DNA from 4 places in the Solibacillus cecembensis genome. Region 3 is predicted to be linked to each of the others. Evidence: riboswitches for the same ligand, from Rfam matches in the RefSeq annotation. Region 3 holds a riboswitch; each other region holds the start of a gene.
What was found. Region 3 has a riboswitch for S-adenosylmethionine ahead of metK (methionine adenosyltransferase). Riboswitches for the same ligand answer to the same signal wherever they lie in the genome.
Positions count from the first base shown of each region.

Region 1: linked by a shared signal. The riboswitch ahead of ACQKIH_RS03260 (O-acetylhomoserine aminocarboxypropyltransferase/cysteine synthase family protein) and the one ahead of metK (methionine adenosyltransferase) in region 3 are both predicted to bind S-adenosylmethionine.
Region 2: linked by a shared signal. The riboswitch ahead of metA (homoserine O-acetyltransferase MetA) and the one ahead of metK (methionine adenosyltransferase) in region 3 are both predicted to bind S-adenosylmethionine.
Region 4: linked by a shared signal. The riboswitch ahead of ACQKIH_RS17300 (methionine ABC transporter ATP-binding protein) and the one ahead of metK (methionine adenosyltransferase) in region 3 are both predicted to bind S-adenosylmethionine.

Region 1 is NZ_JBNNMF010000002.1:320,570-324,853, reverse strand. It holds partial or broken gene ACQKIH_RS03275 (IS3 family transposase) at 1-152, shown strand, start outside; gene ACQKIH_RS03270 (hypothetical protein) at 216-638, opposite strand; gene nfsA (oxygen-insensitive NADPH nitroreductase) at 857-1,591, opposite strand; SAM riboswitch class I at 1,813-1,928, shown strand; gene ACQKIH_RS03260 (O-acetylhomoserine aminocarboxypropyltransferase/cysteine synthase family protein) at 2,049-3,353, shown strand; gene ACQKIH_RS03255 (hypothetical protein) at 3,601-3,999, shown strand.
Region 2 is NZ_JBNNMF010000018.1:13,243-17,526, reverse strand. It holds gene ACQKIH_RS15660 (methionine ABC transporter ATP-binding protein) at 1-46, opposite strand, end outside; gene ACQKIH_RS15655 (ABC transporter ATP-binding protein) at 368-1,138, shown strand; gene metA (homoserine O-acetyltransferase MetA) at 1,198-2,139, opposite strand; SAM riboswitch class I at 2,215-2,324, opposite strand; gene ACQKIH_RS15645 (hypothetical protein) at 2,630-3,175, shown strand; gene ACQKIH_RS15640 (type 1 glutamine amidotransferase family protein) at 3,306-3,938, opposite strand; gene ACQKIH_RS15635 (helix-turn-helix transcriptional regulator) at 4,013-4,284, opposite strand, start outside.
Region 3 is NZ_JBNNMF010000005.1:177,801-182,084, forward strand. It holds gene ACQKIH_RS06605 (dipeptidase) at 1-600, opposite strand, end outside; gene ACQKIH_RS06610 (asparaginase) at 607-1,629, opposite strand; gene metK (methionine adenosyltransferase) at 1,845-3,041, opposite strand; SAM riboswitch class I at 3,402-3,522, opposite strand; gene pckA (phosphoenolpyruvate carboxykinase (ATP)) at 3,724-4,284, shown strand, end outside.
Region 4 is NZ_JBNNMF010000022.1:8,604-12,887, reverse strand. It holds gene gltC (glutamate biosynthesis transcriptional regulator GltC) at 1-531, shown strand, start outside; gene ACQKIH_RS17310 (MetQ/NlpA family ABC transporter substrate-binding protein) at 577-1,383, opposite strand; gene ACQKIH_RS17305 (methionine ABC transporter permease) at 1,543-2,211, opposite strand; gene ACQKIH_RS17300 (methionine ABC transporter ATP-binding protein) at 2,204-3,232, opposite strand; SAM riboswitch class I at 3,390-3,502, opposite strand; gene ACQKIH_RS17295 (thioredoxin family protein) at 3,559-3,864, opposite strand; gene ACQKIH_RS17290 (toprim domain-containing protein) at 3,872-4,198, opposite strand; gene gcvH (glycine cleavage system protein GcvH) at 4,274-4,284, opposite strand, start outside.

The DNA of each region.
Region 1 (4,284 bases), on a different contig from region 3:
CTGAAACATTCTACTTAGACAGTATAAGGAATACTACGACTGCAATCGTAGAACAAACTGTCAATGACTATATAAAGTATTATAACTATATCCGAATACAAGCGAAATTAAACAACCAGTCGCCGGTTCAATACCGACAACTGGTTGGATAAATGCTTTTTTGACCTCTGTCTTATATACGGGGGTCAGTCCCTTTTAACGTCTATGCCTTTTTTCTATTGCGATTCGTAATTTTGGATATAGTGAAGCATTTTTTGTTCACGCTGTTGAATTTGTTGTTCCGTGTACAGCATGACATCTAAAAACTTTTGCCACTGTAAGTTTAAAAGTTCGCGCTCTGCCGAAAAATGATCAGCAGGTTCATTTTTGAAAATATGATTTAAATGGAAAATTTGCATGAGTACCACTTCAGGATTTTCAAAGTTGCAAACAAATTTAACTTTCCAAATGGATGTATGGGCAATGTATTGGTTGACGAATGCAGTAGCTGCTTCATATTTTGAGTGCTCTATTTGATCTGTAATTTGAAGATGAATTTTATTTAATTCAATATTGATATCAGATATTAACAATGGATATTTCCGAGCAGATTTTAAATGTTGACGTTCTAATGATTTCGCAATAAATGGAGTTGACATTTCCGATACCTCCTAACAACCTCAGTCACTCATTCTATAATATCAAAATATAACACAAAAAACCTAAGTCATAATGAGTAATATGAAATAATAAAGCATTTAATCATGAAAATAGAGTGAATGAAAAGTACCGAAATTGATTAGTTAAAAAGGCACCTCGCCGAAATGAAAAAAACACCATTTCAACAGAGCGTTAAAATGGTGTGTAAGTTATGCGATTATTTAAACGTAAAGCCTTTTGTTGCAAGGAAGTCTTTCATGAATGGGCGTTTTTGATCGACTAAAAAATCTGCCATTTGCTTTGTCCAATTTGCCATTTTTTGATTAGAAGAGCGGCTTGCATAGTAAGATTCCATCATCGCATCATAGTCAGCTAATAATGTTTCGTACTGATCTACATCATAGCTATTTTCGTGCAACACAGCTGCTACTGGTAGACGAGGTTTTGTTTCATTGCGTTTTGTCGGTGTACCAATCGTCAACGCAAATAATGGGAACACATGCTCAGGCAAATTAAATAGCTCGCTTATTTCAGCAGGGTTATTACGTGCCCCACCAATATAGCAAATGCCGTAACCCATTGCTTCAGCAGCAACTACAAAGTTTTGTGCAAATAATGAAACGTCTGCTACACCAACAAGCAAGTTTTCAGCTGAATCTGTCACAATGTCAACGCCGTGCTTTTGACCGGCCACTTGTAGACGCTTGAAATCCACGCAAAATAAGAAAGAAGCTCCCGCTGTTTTGAACTGGAAATCATTTTTTGATAGCTCACCCAGTTTTGCTTTTTTCTCTTCATCCGTTACCCAAATAACGCTATAGGCTTGGACAAAATGCGAGCTCGCAGCCATTTGCGCCGTTTCGATTAAATCGATAATCGTCTCTTTTGGAATTTGCTCACCTGAATATTTTCGAACCGATGAATGACTTCGTAAAAGTTCTCTTGTTTGCATGTCAATTTCTCCCCCTATGTAAAAATAAATGTAAAGGAACGTTCCTTTAAGCTTATTCTAGTCGATTTATATGCAGATGACTATTGTTAATGCTGTTATGTGCGCCGATAAGGTTTTTTTGCTTGGAATATTATGAATATCAGAAAATTTTAAATTAACTGTTGACGAATGGCTAGAATCTGTTTTATACTGTGAAACAACGATGGAACATAAATCACATACTCTTATCAAGAGTGGCGGAGGGAATAGGCCCTGAGATGCCCAGCAACCAGTGAGTGACGAACTGACTAAGGTGCTACTTCCTACAAGATGCAATTTGCATTTTGAAAGATAAGAGGAGGCAAACTTGCTCATTTGCAAACCCTCTTCTTAACTGAAGAGGGTTTTTTTCATTCAAAAAACTCCTCCTCGATAACACCGATTTCACCATCGAATACTATTTTGGAGGTTATGATTAATGACAAATTTACGACCAGAAACATTATTACTACACGGAGGACAAAAGCCAGATCCTGTAACGGGTGCGATTGCGGTGCCAATTTACCGCTCAACGGCTTATGCATTTAAAGATACTGCTCATGCGCAGCGATTATTTGCATTAGAAGAGGCGGGCAATATTTATTCACGTATTATGAACCCGACTGTTGGTGCTTTTGAAGAGCGTGTTGCTTTATTAGAAGGGGGATCAGCGGCAGTAGCACTTTCATCTGGTGCAGCAGCTATTGCATTTTCTATTTTAAACTTAGCAGGTGCTGGAGACGAGATCGTTGCAGCAGGTTCACTTTACGGTGGAACGTATAATTTATTTGCGACAACATTACCACGCTACGGCATTACGGTGAAATTTGTAGATGAAAAGGACCCAGAAAATTTCCGCAGTGCAATTACAGATAAGACAAAAGCTGTATTTGCAGAAATTATAGGAAATCCAAGCTTAAATGTGTTAGATATTGAAGCAGTAGCCAATATCGCACATCAAAACGGCTTACCAGTATTAATCGATAGCACATTTGCTTCGCCATATGGTGGGAACCCAATTGAGTTTGGAGCGGATGTTGTCATTCATTCGGCTACAAAATGGATTGGCGGTCACGGTACGACAATTGGTGGTATTGTCGTGGATGCAGGGAAATTTGATTGGACACAAGGACGTCATGATGGATTTACTGAGCCAGATACGTCATATCACGGACTTCGTTATGGAATTGACACAGCAGGGGCTGCATTTGCCACAAAGCTACGTGTTCAACTGTTACGTGATTTCGGTCCAACATTATCTGCAGATGCAGCATTTAACTTTTTACAAGGGCTAGAAACGCTTCATTTGCGTATCGTACGCCACAATGAAAATACATTAAAAGTAGCGGAATATTTACGTAACCACCCATTCGTAGACTATGTAAACTATAACGGGTTTGAAGATTTCCCTTCACATGAATTAGCGAAGAAATATTTGAAAAACGGCTTTGGCTCAATTTTAACATTTGGCATTAAAGGTGGACGTGAAGCAGGTCGCCAAGTTATTGACAACGTGGAATTATTCTCACATGTAGCCAATGTAGGGGACGCGCGCTCATTAATTATCCACCCAGCATCTACAACTCACCAACAATTATCAACGGAAGAATTAAAAGTAGCTGGTGTATCTGAGGAGCTCATTCGCTTATCAATCGGGTTGGAAGCAGTTGAAGATATTATTGCAGATTTAGAACAGGCTTTAGCGAAAATAGCGTCTACTTTAGAAGTGGAAACACAAGCCTAATATAATAGAAGAAACTTGCTCGCCTTTCATCATTTCGTTAGGGGGCGAGTTTTGAAAGTTTAATACCTAGTAATTTTATAAGAATTATTGACAATTTTAAAACCAAGTAATAAAATAGGAATTATAAACCAAGTAATGTAAATAATGTTGAAGCATCGTTTAAGTTACTTGGAGATTGCGTACTTGCAAGTAGTGAACCCCCTTGAGCAAGTACGCTATCTTAATAAATGAAAAGGAGTTGTTTGAAATGGGAAATGTATACAGTGCACAAAATGTGGCCGCATATATTATTTATGAACTAAATGATCTAAAGAAATTTGTAAACGCAATGGCAATTCAAGAAATTTTGGCGGATGTTGATATGATGTGGCAAAAGGTGTTTGGAAACTGTGCTTTCTCGGAGACAACTCATCATTTATCAAATTCAAACTATGTTGTGAAGGAAGTAGCCGAGCAGTACAAAGAACATGGGTCAACGCATCTTCTAGAGCCGGCAAAAGAATGGTTTTTAAAATACGGAGAATTTCAACTAGTGCAACGTCCATATGCGATTCCGAACTACACAGCAAAAGAACAGCTACTAATGAAAAAAGTTTTAAGTAATTATTATTTACATAATTTTAATCGTGTGAAATTAGCAGTTTAACCTGTGTTATTAGTATATACGCTAAAATCGTATTTTGACTTCGGGTCAGGATACGTTTTTATTTTTACAAAATATGCTCATTCAAAAGTAGATTTGAATGAAATTTGACCGTTTAGAGAAAACAAATGTCCTTGTAGGAGAGATTTATCTTGTTTTCATGTAATATATAAGATAGAATTTTTATATATAAATTATTGGAATAGTTCGTCTATGTCGTGTTGAACGGGAACACTTGTCACTTGATTCATCAGAAGTGCATATAGATATGTTTTTATAAGGAATTTG
Region 2 (4,284 bases), on a different contig from region 3:
CCATTTCGTTATTAAACTTTTTACTTACCGTTTTTAATTGAATCATAAGAAATCCCTACCTATGTATTGACTTTCTTCATACCGATTTTAAGTATACCGTTTTTAATTGAAATTGAAAGGAATATTCATTCTTTTTGCTTATTTTTTTCACAGAAGGCGATAAAAAACCGTCTGTAATGTTGAATTAGCAACGTTTTAAGTGGATTTTTTATTATATAGAATATTCGACTAAGTCTGTAATGAAATGCGATTCAAATGAGAAATGTTGAATGGATTATAGAATACATTTCCTTTTCCTCTAAAAACCCCCTCACACTCTTTCTGAATTTTAGAAAATATTGCATAATTAAAAGCGGAGGTGTTTGGAATGATACATATCGAAAATATTCATCTTTACCGCAATGAAAAAGTCATATTGAAAGATTTCAGTTGGCACGTAGAAAAAGGACAGCATTGGGCGATTTTAGGGTTAAATGGTTCGGGTAAAACAACTTTATTAAAAGTAATTAACGGCTATATTTGGCCAAATGCGGGAACAGTGAAAGTGCTTGGAGAAACGTACGGTAAAACGTATATTCCAAAGCTTCGAATGCGCATCGGATGGGTAAGTAATGCGATGATTGACAATTTTAACATGCAGGACAATGCCATCGAAATTGTACTTAGTGGGATGTTTGGAGCTTTGCGTTTATTTGAAAAAGTAAGTGATGCCGATATAAAGAAAGCGGTAGAGGTGATGACGCATTTTAATTGTGCTCATTTAGCGAATAAAACGTTTGAACATTTATCTCAAGGCGAAAGACAGCGCGTTCAAATTGCACGGGCAATCATGGCTAATCCTGAAATATTAATTTTGGATGAGCCTTGTGGTGGCTTAGATTTGATTGAACGAGAAAACTTGCTGCAAACGATTGAACAAATTTCAAAGCAATCAGGAGGACCGACGCTAATATATGTGACGCATCATGTAGAAGAAATATTACCTTGTTTTTCTCACGTTTTGCTTATGAAGGATGGTCAAGCTTACGATCAAGGTAATCGGCAAACCCTGTTAACAGAGCAGCAGTTAAGCGCCTTTTTCAATACCCCTATTCACCTTCAAATGGAACGTGATCGCACATGGGTGGCGTTGAAGTAATGTGAATGAAATAAATCAGCTCCTATCGCTAAATTTCTGCGTTAGGAGCTTGTTCTATTTTAAATATGATATTCTAATGCATCTTCAACAAAATGCCATTCATAAGGTGTTTCTTGGTACACATAATAGTTCAACCAGTTATAAAATAGTAAATGTGAATGCGCACGCCAAGTGTTTTTCGGTTCATTTTGTGGGTCATTATTTGGGAAGTAATTGACTGGAACTTCTGTCAGTTCCGGATCCTTCTCTATATCACGGAAATACTCATCTGACAGCGTCGTTGCATCATATTCTAAATGACCGGTAATCATAATATGCTTGTTATTTTTAGATTGAACAATGAATACACCTGCATCATCTGAATAGCTCAACAAACGCAATTCTGGATGGGCGCGAACTTCATCAATCGAAACTGATGTATGACGTGAATGTGGCGCGACATACTGATCACTGAAACCACGTACTAAATCTACCGTTAAATCCGTAATGACATGCGAATAAATGCCTGAGCATTTTTTCGGTAATTCAAATTTCCCAATGCCGAAATGATGGTATAACGCTGCTTGTGCCCCCCAACAAATATGCATAATAGACGTGACATTTTTATCTGCCCAATCCATAACCTCTTCAATTTCTTTCCAATAGCCAACCTCTTCAAATTCCATTTTTTCAACAGGAGCCCCTGTAATAATAAGCCCGTCATAGCGACGATGCTTAATCTCGTCGAATGTTTGATAAAACGTGTCTAAATGAGATTTCGATACATTTTTTGATTCGTATGTAGCTGTGTTTAAAAATGTAACATTCACTTGCAATGGCGTGTTGCCAAGTAAGCGTAAAAGTTGTAGCTCCGTTTTTTCCTTTTCTGGCATTAAATTAAACACTAAAATATTTAGCGGACGAATTTGCTGTGTTTTCGCGCGGTCTTCTTCCATTACGAAAATTTTCTCTTGTCGTAGCAATTCCCCAGCTGGCAGTTGTTTTTGAATGTTAATAGGCATGCTCGTTCCCCCAATTTCATTGATATTAAACAAAAATCCCTCATTCCAGAAAAAGAATGAGGGACGCTAAGCTCGCTCTTATCTTTCAAGGGGAAATCCCTTGCTGGAAGTAGCACCTTTCTAATAAAAATTAGAGGTTGCTGAAGCTTCACCGGGCCAAACCCCTCCGCTTCTCGTGATAAGTCATATATAATTGTTAAACATCGTAACACGGATTTGAGAATTTTGCAATAATTCTTAAAAATTTGTTTAAATGCATGTCCGGTTACAATGTTGAGGGATTATAGAATGCTAATTAATTTGCTATCCCATGATTTACAGGGGTTTTGACATAGATTGACCAAGTTACCTTGTAGATCTTATCGGCTCGCCTGCGGTAACAATCAATCTCTTTTGTTACTCTTACACATCCATCACGCACCGGTAATAGGAAGTGTGTTACACTTCAATGAAACAACTGATTATTCAGTTATTCAATTAACGGTGCATTTTGGCAGAACAAGATAAGGTAAAGGGGCGTTATATGAAACGGAATATTATTATTTTTACTACAATAGGAATTATTTTTCTATTATTGGCGTTTTCATTTAACCATACTTTTGCTCGCTCATATCATCATACATTTACGAAAACAACAGATTTAAGTAAGGGAAACATTGAAGGTTTGTTTGTAAATGATGATTTTTATAGCGAAGAAATAACAAAAACATATGGGGAAAAGACAGAACAAAGTAGAAATGTAAAGGGTTATGATTATTTTGAGTTAAAGAAAGGCATTGAAATAGCAGTAAATGAAACAGGTGAAATTACGAGATTTATTATAACTGACAGCAATATAGAAACTATAAAGGGAATAAAAATTGGTGACAAAAGGGAGGAAGTAATAAAAACATATGGAAAAAATCATTATTTCCGTTCAGAACAAGGAGCAAATATTATCGGCTATGTCGATAAAAAAAGAAATACTTCTATAGAATTTTGGTTTTATAATGATATAGTTGAATTTTATAAACTTGATAATAAATCAATGAAATAAAAGTGATTTATTTGATTTACTATTGGGGTAGCGTCAGGAAAATGCGGATTTACAACGATAAGGAAATTCCAAATTAAAAAGCCCAACTTCTCTACAAATCAAAATAGAGAAATTGAGCTTTTCAGTTACTTCATTTATTTATTGAATTCATTAATTGGAAGAAGTATTCAGGTTTATGAGTCTTATTTAAGTTATACCATGAATGTAATGCATCTGGTGGAAATACATCTATTTTTTTCAGTACCTCCATTGCAAATTCCAGAGGAGCTATTCCTGATGCAGTAACTAAATTGGCATCAGATACCGCAGATTCCAACTCATAGAACTTTTCCCCTTTATAGTTAGGACATACCATTTTAGTATAATCTAAGTTATTACTTGTATGCTTTCTAGTATCTAAATACCCCATATTCGCGAGTGCATCAGTTGCACCACAAATTGCAGCAACAATAGTGCCAATCTTTAAAGCTTGGCCAACTCTTTCCAAGATAGGTAGATGAATTTCTTCACTCCAAGTAGTCCCTCCTGGTAAAATTAAAAGATCTTTACTCTCAAGCGTACATTCATCAAGGGAAATATCTGGTTTTATGCTCAGTCCTCCCATAGTAGTAATCTTTTCTTTATTAGCTCCTACTGTAATTACTTTTAAAGCTACTAAATCTTTTTTGAAATACCTACCTGAGTTTAGTTCAGCAATTAAATATCCATATTCCCAGTCCGACATTGTATTAAATACATATAGAAAAACTTTTCTTGTTTGCATCCAATAACACTCCAATCACAATTGATATAGCTATTATAAGATAACTTCCCTGACAATTAGCGTCAGGGAAGTTATCATTCTTGATGAAATTCTATTAATTCCGACAGAACTTCAACAAGTCTTTTCTTAAGACTTATTGGCTCAATAACTTTAATAGATTTATTGTACGGTAAAAGTAAATAAGGTACATATGTATGAATAATATCTCTTTCAAGTAGAAAAACTGCTTGATTTGAAGTCCGTTCTTGTAAATAATGTCCTAAAAACCAATGTTGGCAAATATCAGCTAATACACTTTTATCCCCATTAATAACCAAAGAAATAATCCCTTCCTTATCTTCTATAG
Region 3 (4,284 bases):
ATCACATAATGCTTTTGCATTGGAATGCGTTGCTATCGCATAGTTTGCATGTTCCATTACATCCCAAAAGCTTTTTTCACTTAAATGAGAAACATCCGTAAAAATTTTATGTTCATTATTTAACTGAATAATTTCTCGTCCAAAACTTGTCACACCTCGTGCCAAATCTTCTCCAACACCATCTGCCGCTTCGTTTGAAAAATTCCAAGTTAATCCTATATTGAGCACACCGAAATCTTTAAATATATGCCACATTTTTATATCGCCTTCAAAGAAATCCACGCCCTCTATCGTTAAAAATGCCCCGATTTCATTTTCTTTTAGCTGTCCGATTTGAGACCATTCTTTTATATGTACCACATGATTTCCAGGAGAAATGACATAATTATTAAAATAATAAATTTGACGAAGTGCGCTTTTAATCTTGTCTTGTTTTGGTATGTCTGGAGAAATGAAAATAGCAAACGCTTGGACTTTCACATGACCCGCGCGTAAATTTTCTAAATTTGCATCTAAATGTTTCGAGTCTAGAAAATTCAGTTTATTATTTTCAAATCTTAACAATACATCACAATGCAAATCAATAATTGGGTAGTTCAAATCACATCACACTTCTTCCTTCATAGTTTTTGAAAGCTTAAAGTTTACTTGTAACTTACCAACAACTTCATTTCGGGCATTTAATACTCTCGGAAGGGCGTATTCGATTAGTTCGTTATACTCGTCAGTTGTAATCAAATCTAATTGTTTCAACAATTCCATTGCCACAGGATAACTTGCACGAGAATTCCCATCATCTATTTTTATTGCAACCCCTAATTTCTTTTCAATATGACCGATACAATAAACACCTTCTGCACCAGCTTTCGCAATGAGCTTGCCCTTACATACTTTTATTAAATCCGAACAAAAACGATCCGTTCCTCCAATCATTTCCGGTTCATCAATAATAGATTGCACCATCTTTTGAATCGCATTAGTTCGCTGTGGATTGTACTTTGAATTTGCCGCTAAATTCGCATAACCAAGTGCAATATTATACATCGGCAGGCAATGTACAGGGACGCCACATCCATCAACCCCCATTTGAATCTTATCGATTGGGTACTCACAGATGTCACTAATTGTGTGTAAAATCCGCTGTTGGACTGGGTGATTCAATTCATAGTAATTTGCAACTTCTTCATTTAAAGCTTTCGCTGTTAATAACATGCCTGTATGCTTCCCCGAACAATTATTATGAATTGCACTAAATTCCTTTTGCTCAGTCAGCATTTTTTCATATGTTTTTGTATGGCGTGGTGGATGTGTACCACATTTTAACGCGCTGATTTGTAAATCTGCTTTATCCAAATTGCCCATGACCGTTTCGGTGTGGAAATCCTCCCCGCTATGAGAAGCACAAAATAACGATATATCTTTAGATGCAAGATCGTACTTTTCGATAATCCCCGCTTCAATTGCCGGGATTACTTGAAATAGTTTCATAGACGAACGGGCAAAGATTTCCCTCTGACTATCACCTAATTGGCTAATAATATTTCCTGCATCATCAACTACTATAATTGTTCCATAATGCTTTGACTCAATGATATTCCCTCTACAAACATGAACTAACTCTGTCGGCATCACAAAACCCTCCATTCTATTAACTCTACATTATAGTTAAAAAATTCAAATAAATCTATATATTTATGATGTCCCCATTGAACCAATAAGTTTCCCCTTAATATATGTAAGTTATTTCTATATTAAATGCTGCAATTTCATTTTCATGAAAAAAAACACAAAAAAGCCGAAACGTTGATTAAACCAACGTTTCGACTTTTCCTAATTCTACCTTATTATAAACCAGCTCTTGCTCGTAATTCCGCTGCTTTATCTGTCTTTTCCCAAGAAACATCTATATCTGTACGACCGAAGTGACCGTATGCCGCTGTTTGCTTGTAAATTGGACGGCGTAAATCAAGCATTTTAATAATGCCTGCTGGACGTAGGTCGAATAATTCACGTACCCACTCCACCATTTGGCTTTCTTCCACTTTCCCTGTGCCGAATGTATCAACAGCAATCGAAACTGGTTGTGCAACACCAATTGCATATGCAAGCTGTACTTCTGCACGATCAGCAAGTCCCGCAGCAACAATGTTTTTGGCAACATAACGTGCTGCATATGCTGCAGAACGGTCAACTTTTGTCGCGTCCTTACCAGAGAATGCTCCACCACCGTGACGCGCATAACCACCGTATGTATCAACGATGATTTTACGACCTGTTAAACCTGCATCGCCTTTAGGTCCACCAATAACGAAGCGGCCTGTTGGGTTAATAAAGTATTTCGTTGCTTCATCTAATAATTCAGCAGGTACGATTGGTTGAATAACATGTGCCTTCATATCTGCTTGAATTTGCTCTAATGTCGCTTCTTCATCATGCTGTGTTGAAATAACAATCGTATCGACACGCACTGGTACGTTATTTTCATCATACTCGATTGTTACTTGTGTTTTACCATCTGGACGTAAGTAATCAAGCTCGCCAGATTTACGAACTTCCGCTAAACGACGCGCTAATTTATGTGCTAATGAGATTGGTAATGGCATAAGCTCTGGTGTTTCGTTACATGCATAACCAAACATTAAGCCTTGATCACCAGCACCAATCGCTTCTAATTCTTCATCTGTCATCGAGCCTTCGCGTGCTTCTAATGCTTGGTCAACACCTTGTGCGATGTCAGGAGATTGCTCACCTACAGCTACAAGAACCGCCAAGTTTTCTGCATCAAAGCCGTATTTACCGCGCGTATAGCCGATACCTGCTACTGTATCACGGATAATACCCTTCATATCTACATATGTAGACGTTGTAATTTCACCCGCAACTAATACTAAGCCTGTTGTTACCGTAGTTTCACAAGCTACACGTGCATTCGGATCTTCTGCTAAAATAGCATCTAAAATGGCATCTGAAATTTGATCACAAATTTTATCTGGATGCCCTTCTGTTACACTTTCTGATGTAAACAGTCGACGATTTTTCATTTCATTTCCTCCTAGGTCACTTTGCAAATTTGATACGGTACTCGTTACCCATGTCCGTTTATAATTCAACTTGCCTATTTGACATTCATCCCCACTTATAAAGAATAGGAGACTTCCGCTGAAACAAGTTAATTATAAACGCCAAGCTTTTCTGCTTTAACACGAGGGTTTTGAAAGGTTGTTTATTTATAGTAAAAACGCGTTTTATTTGAAATTAATATTTTGGCTACTTTACGATTCATAAGAAGTATTACATTCCTTTAGAAACAGTAACTATCACCCAAATAAAAAAAACCCCTCTACTCACATGGTGCGCTTATCACGCGTGAGGAAAGGGGGAATATGTTTCGTTACCTTTCACTCTTATCGTTCAAGGGTAATTCCCCTTGCATCAGGTTGGCACCAACACGTTACGTTATGACACGTATTGCAGGTTGCCGGGTTTCATAGGGCCTGACCCTCCACCAGCTCGGGATAAGAGTATCCGTTCAATTAAACATCTTACGTTAAAAAAAATTGACCGTCAACTAATTTTGTCTTCTTTTCACAACTTGCCTAAATAAGAAAAAATTTTTATCTAATTAGTATAGATAAATGAAGGCAATGTGTTATACTATTTTTGAATTAACTAACCACTCCCCTCCACAAGGGAATACTATGAAAAAAGGATGGTATTTAATCGATGAATTCGGTAGAAATTGCTAACGAGCTGAAAGAACTTTTAAACGGGGAAAACATTAATAACCAATTATCAGTACCACAATTAGTTGAAAAAGCAACATCACGTGGAGAAGCAACATTAACTGTTGATGGTGCATTACGCGCTGAAACAGGCAAATATACAGGCCGCTCTCCTAAAGATAAATATACAGTAGAAGAAGACGACTCTAAAGATAAAATTGACTGGGGTAAAGTCAATCGCCCAATCTCACCTGAAGTGTTTGACAATCTTTATGTTAAAGTTGTTAACTACTTGAAAGAACGCGATGAATTATTCGTATTCAACGGTTTTGCAGGTGCCGATAAAGCATCACAATTATCAATTAAAGTAATTAACGAATATGCTTGGCATAATCTTTTCTGTCATCAATTATTCATCCGTCCAACAGAAGAAGAACTTGCTTCTCACATGGCTGAATTTACAATCGTATCTGCACCAAACTTCAAAGCAGATCCTGCAGTTGATGGGACAGATTCAGAAACATTTATTATCACTTCTCTTGAGAAGAAAATTATTTTAATC
Region 4 (4,284 bases), on a different contig from region 3:
CGCCAAGGATCTTATAAGTATTTAATTGAGGCTGTTAAAAATCGCGAATTGAATTTAGCTTTACTCGGCCCATTACCACCAAAAGATGAAACACTAAATACAACTGTACTTTTTAGTGAAAACATTCACGCACTACTCCCAGCAAATCATCTACTCGCGAAAAGGGAAAATATTAACTTAATCGAATTGCGTCATGATCATTTCGTCATGTTTCCAGAAGGCTATATTTTACACAAAGTAGCCGTGGATGCTTGTAAATCTGCTGGCTTTGTTCCAAAAATCACTTCTGAAGGCGAAGATATGGATGCATTAAAAGGGTTAGTTGCTGCGGGGATTGGCGTGTCTTTATTACCAGAAAGCTCACTGTATGATTCAACACCCCGAATGACTGTAAGAATACCGATTGCCAATCCAGCAATTCGTCGAAATGTCGGAATTATTACACCAACGACAAGGGTACTCGCACCTTCTGAAGAAATATTTTTAGATTTCGTTGCACAATTTTATTCACGTGTATCCGGATTTCAATAAAAAATTCCCGCAACTTTTTATACAGTTTGCGGGAGTTTCTTTCAATTATTTTGTAACTGGTACGACTGAACCGCCCCAATTTTCTAAAATGAAGTCTTGCACTTCTTTTGAATGTAAAGCGTCCACTAACGCTTTAATTTCTTTTGAATCTTTATCTTTTGATTGCACTGCAATAATGTTTACATATGGTGACTCATCGCTTGATTCAATTGCGATTGAATCTTCTAATGGGTTAATGCCATTATCAATTGCAAAGTTTGAGTTGATTAATACTGCATCACCCTCGTCATTTTCGTACATTTGCACTAAAAGTTCTGGAGCTGTATTGTAATCAAATTTCAAGTTTTTTGGATTTTCTTTAACATCTTTAATTTCAGCTTTTGTTTTATCAATACCATCTGCAAGTGTGATTAATCCTTTTGCTTCAAGTAATGACAGCATACGACCGTGATCAGATACAGAATTTGATAGTAATACTAAAGCACCTTCTGGAAGTTCTTCTAATGTTTTATATTTTTTCGAATAAATTCCGATTGGCTCAATGTGAATTTCGCCCGCATTTGCAAAGTCATAGTCGAAATCTGCAATTTGCCCTTCGTAATACGGAATATGTTGAAAGAAGTTAGCATCTATATCACCTGAGTCAAGATCTTGGTTTGGTAAAACATAATCTGTATAAGGTTCAATTTCAAGTTCAATACCTTGCTCTTTTAAAATTGGTTTTACTTGCTCTAAAATAACTGCATGCGGTGTATTTGAAGCACCTACTATTAATGTTTCTTCATCTGAACTACATGCTGCTAAAGCTAATACTGATGCTCCTAATAAAACACTTGATAATAATTTTTTCATTTTCTCCTACCTACCTTTTTCTTTTTATCGTTTCACATAACATTCCCTATTTTCAGTCATTAGACATTACAGAAAGGCACTTTTATAAAGCGCGCGTCTGTTATGATCGTTAGAAATAATGCAAAACGTATTTTCTATAATTACGGCTTGAGCCATGAACTATCGTTTATCTACTTTTGTGGTAATGACATCACCAATATACTGAATAATAAATACGATGATTAAAATTAAAACGGTTGCCACGAATGTTACGTCTTGGCGGTTACGTTGGAAGCCATCTAAAAATGCTGATGTACCCAGTCCACCTGCCCCAATAATCCCTGCCATCGCTGTGTAACCTACAAGTGCAACAGCCGTTACTGTAAGACCCGAAATCAATGCTGGCAAACTTTCTGGAATGAGTACCTTCCATACAATTGTCGACGTTTTTGCCCCCATTGAACGAGCTGCCTCAATCACACCTTTATCAATTTCACGCAATGCGATCAACACCATCCGCGCATAGAACGGGGCTGCACCAATAATTAGTGCTGGTAATGCCGCATTGGCACCTCGAATTGTGCCAAGTAAAAATTTCGTGAATGGGATGAGTAAAATAATTAATACGATAAATGGAATCGAACGGAAAATATTCACGACTGACCCCGTTAGGAAATGGACGATTTTATTTGCCCATAGCTGATTATCACTCGTTAAAAATAGGACAATTCCGATGATTAAACCAAGTACAAATGTCACGGCGGTTGCGATAACCGTCATATAAATCGTTTCATATGTTGCATCGAGCATCTTTGCCCAATCTACATTCGGAAATAATTGTTCAATCATGTCCAATCACCTCCGTTTGAACTTTATGTTGCGCAAGTACTTCTAAAGCGGCGTTAATTTGGTCATTCGATCCTTCAATATGAACAAACAATGTACCGAGCGGGCCACTTGTCGTATTTGAAATTTTGCCATGTACAATATTCACGACAATATCAAATTGCTTAATGATTTGTGAAATAACAGGTTGCTCTGTTGTTTGACCGACAAAGCCTAGCTTTACAATTCTCCCTGATGGATAGTTGGCTAAAATTTGCTCAAGTGACGCTTGTATTTCTTGTGTTTCTCCAGATATTTGCGCCATAAAGTTTTTCGTAATCGGTGCTTGAGGATTTTGGAATACTTGGAGAACCTCGCCTTGCTCCACTACTTTACCCGCTTCCATTACGGCAACACGGTCACAAATTTTTCGGATAACATGCATCTCGTGTGTAATGAGTACAATCGTCAATCCTATTTTTTTATTTATATCAAGTAACAGTTCTAAAATTGAATCCGTCGTTTCTGGGTCCAGTGCAGATGTTGCCTCGTCACCTAGTAAAACTTCCGGATTATTGGCAAGTGCGCGGGCAATTCCGACACGTTGCTTTTGACCACCTGATAACTGTGAAGGATACGCTTTCCCTCGACCTGCTAGTCCAACAAGCTCAATTAGTTCTTCTACACGTTTTGCTCGTTGTTCTTTTGAAACTCCTGCAATTTCAAGTGGAAAGGCAATATTTTCTTCCACAGTACGCGACCAAAGTAAATTGAAATGTTGGAAAATCATGCTGATCTTTTGCCTTGCATCTCGTAATTTTTTTCCAGAAGCTTTTGAAATATCGTTGCCATTTATAATGACTGAACCAACTGTTGGTTTTTCTAAACCATTTAATAGTCGAATCATCGTACTTTTACCAGCACCACTGTAACCGATAATACCGTAAATTTCACCTTGCTTAATCGATAAGTTTACTTGGTCTACAGCTTTTAGTTCACCGTTTTTCGTCTTATAAATTTTCGATATATTTTGTAAGTCAATCATTTTTTGAACTCCTTTATTTGAAATAACTGATTCGTTATTTGCAAAATACCTTTTTTCGCGCGAGCAGTTTCACTTAATTTTCAAACTGTTTAAAAAACAAAAAAACCTTTCTACGACGACAAGTAGAAAGGTTTTCACATATTTATGTTGAACCGTTCTCTCATCTCTCAAAGTTAAACTTTAAACTTTGTGTGATTTGGCACCTTTTCATCATACGATGCTGGTTGCCGGGCTTCATAGGGCACTTCCCTCCGCCTCTCTTTATAAGAGTAACGCTATTAAGTTTTTTGTTATAAATGATACTCTATCACGTGAAATTAGGAACGTCAATCTTTTTTTAACAATGTATATAAAAAAGGTACGGATTGAAATGCATATATTTTTTCTTGGATTTCCCCATTATTCGCAATGATTAAACACGGGACACTTTCTACCTGCATCTCCATGGCAAAATCACCTAAATAGTTAATATTCGCCTTTCCAATCGGCACATCCGGTAATAAATTCTCAATTACTGTTAACATTTTTGACGCTACATCACATGTCCCACATAGTGGTGTATATAAATAAAAGGCACATTGCTCTCCACTTTGTACCTGCTCTATCCATTGTTCTTTCGTCCATTGATCCATACTACCGTCATCCTTCTTTTACTAAAAATTTCGCATCTTTAAGAAGTTCAATTAAAATAGGCGCTGGTGTCTCAGCCACTTCAATATATTGCTTTGGAATTATTAAATGCTGTGCTTCAGAATAAGTACGATTCATCAACTTGCGCAATTTCTCTCCATTTTTATCAACATCGAACATCGTGACCATTTCATATTGCTCGTACGGCGTTAATAATGCAATTAATTCATCTTCACTTATCGTGCCATTCGTACAAAGTATCACAACGTGTTCAGCTAGTAAAGGGGCAATTTGAAGTTTATCTGACCGCCCTTCTACGATAATACATTTCTCCATTCGGAACCCCTCCAATAGTATTGAAATGAAAAAAAACGCCAAAACCTGCATAAACAGATTTTAGCGTACGGATTATTATTGCTCAG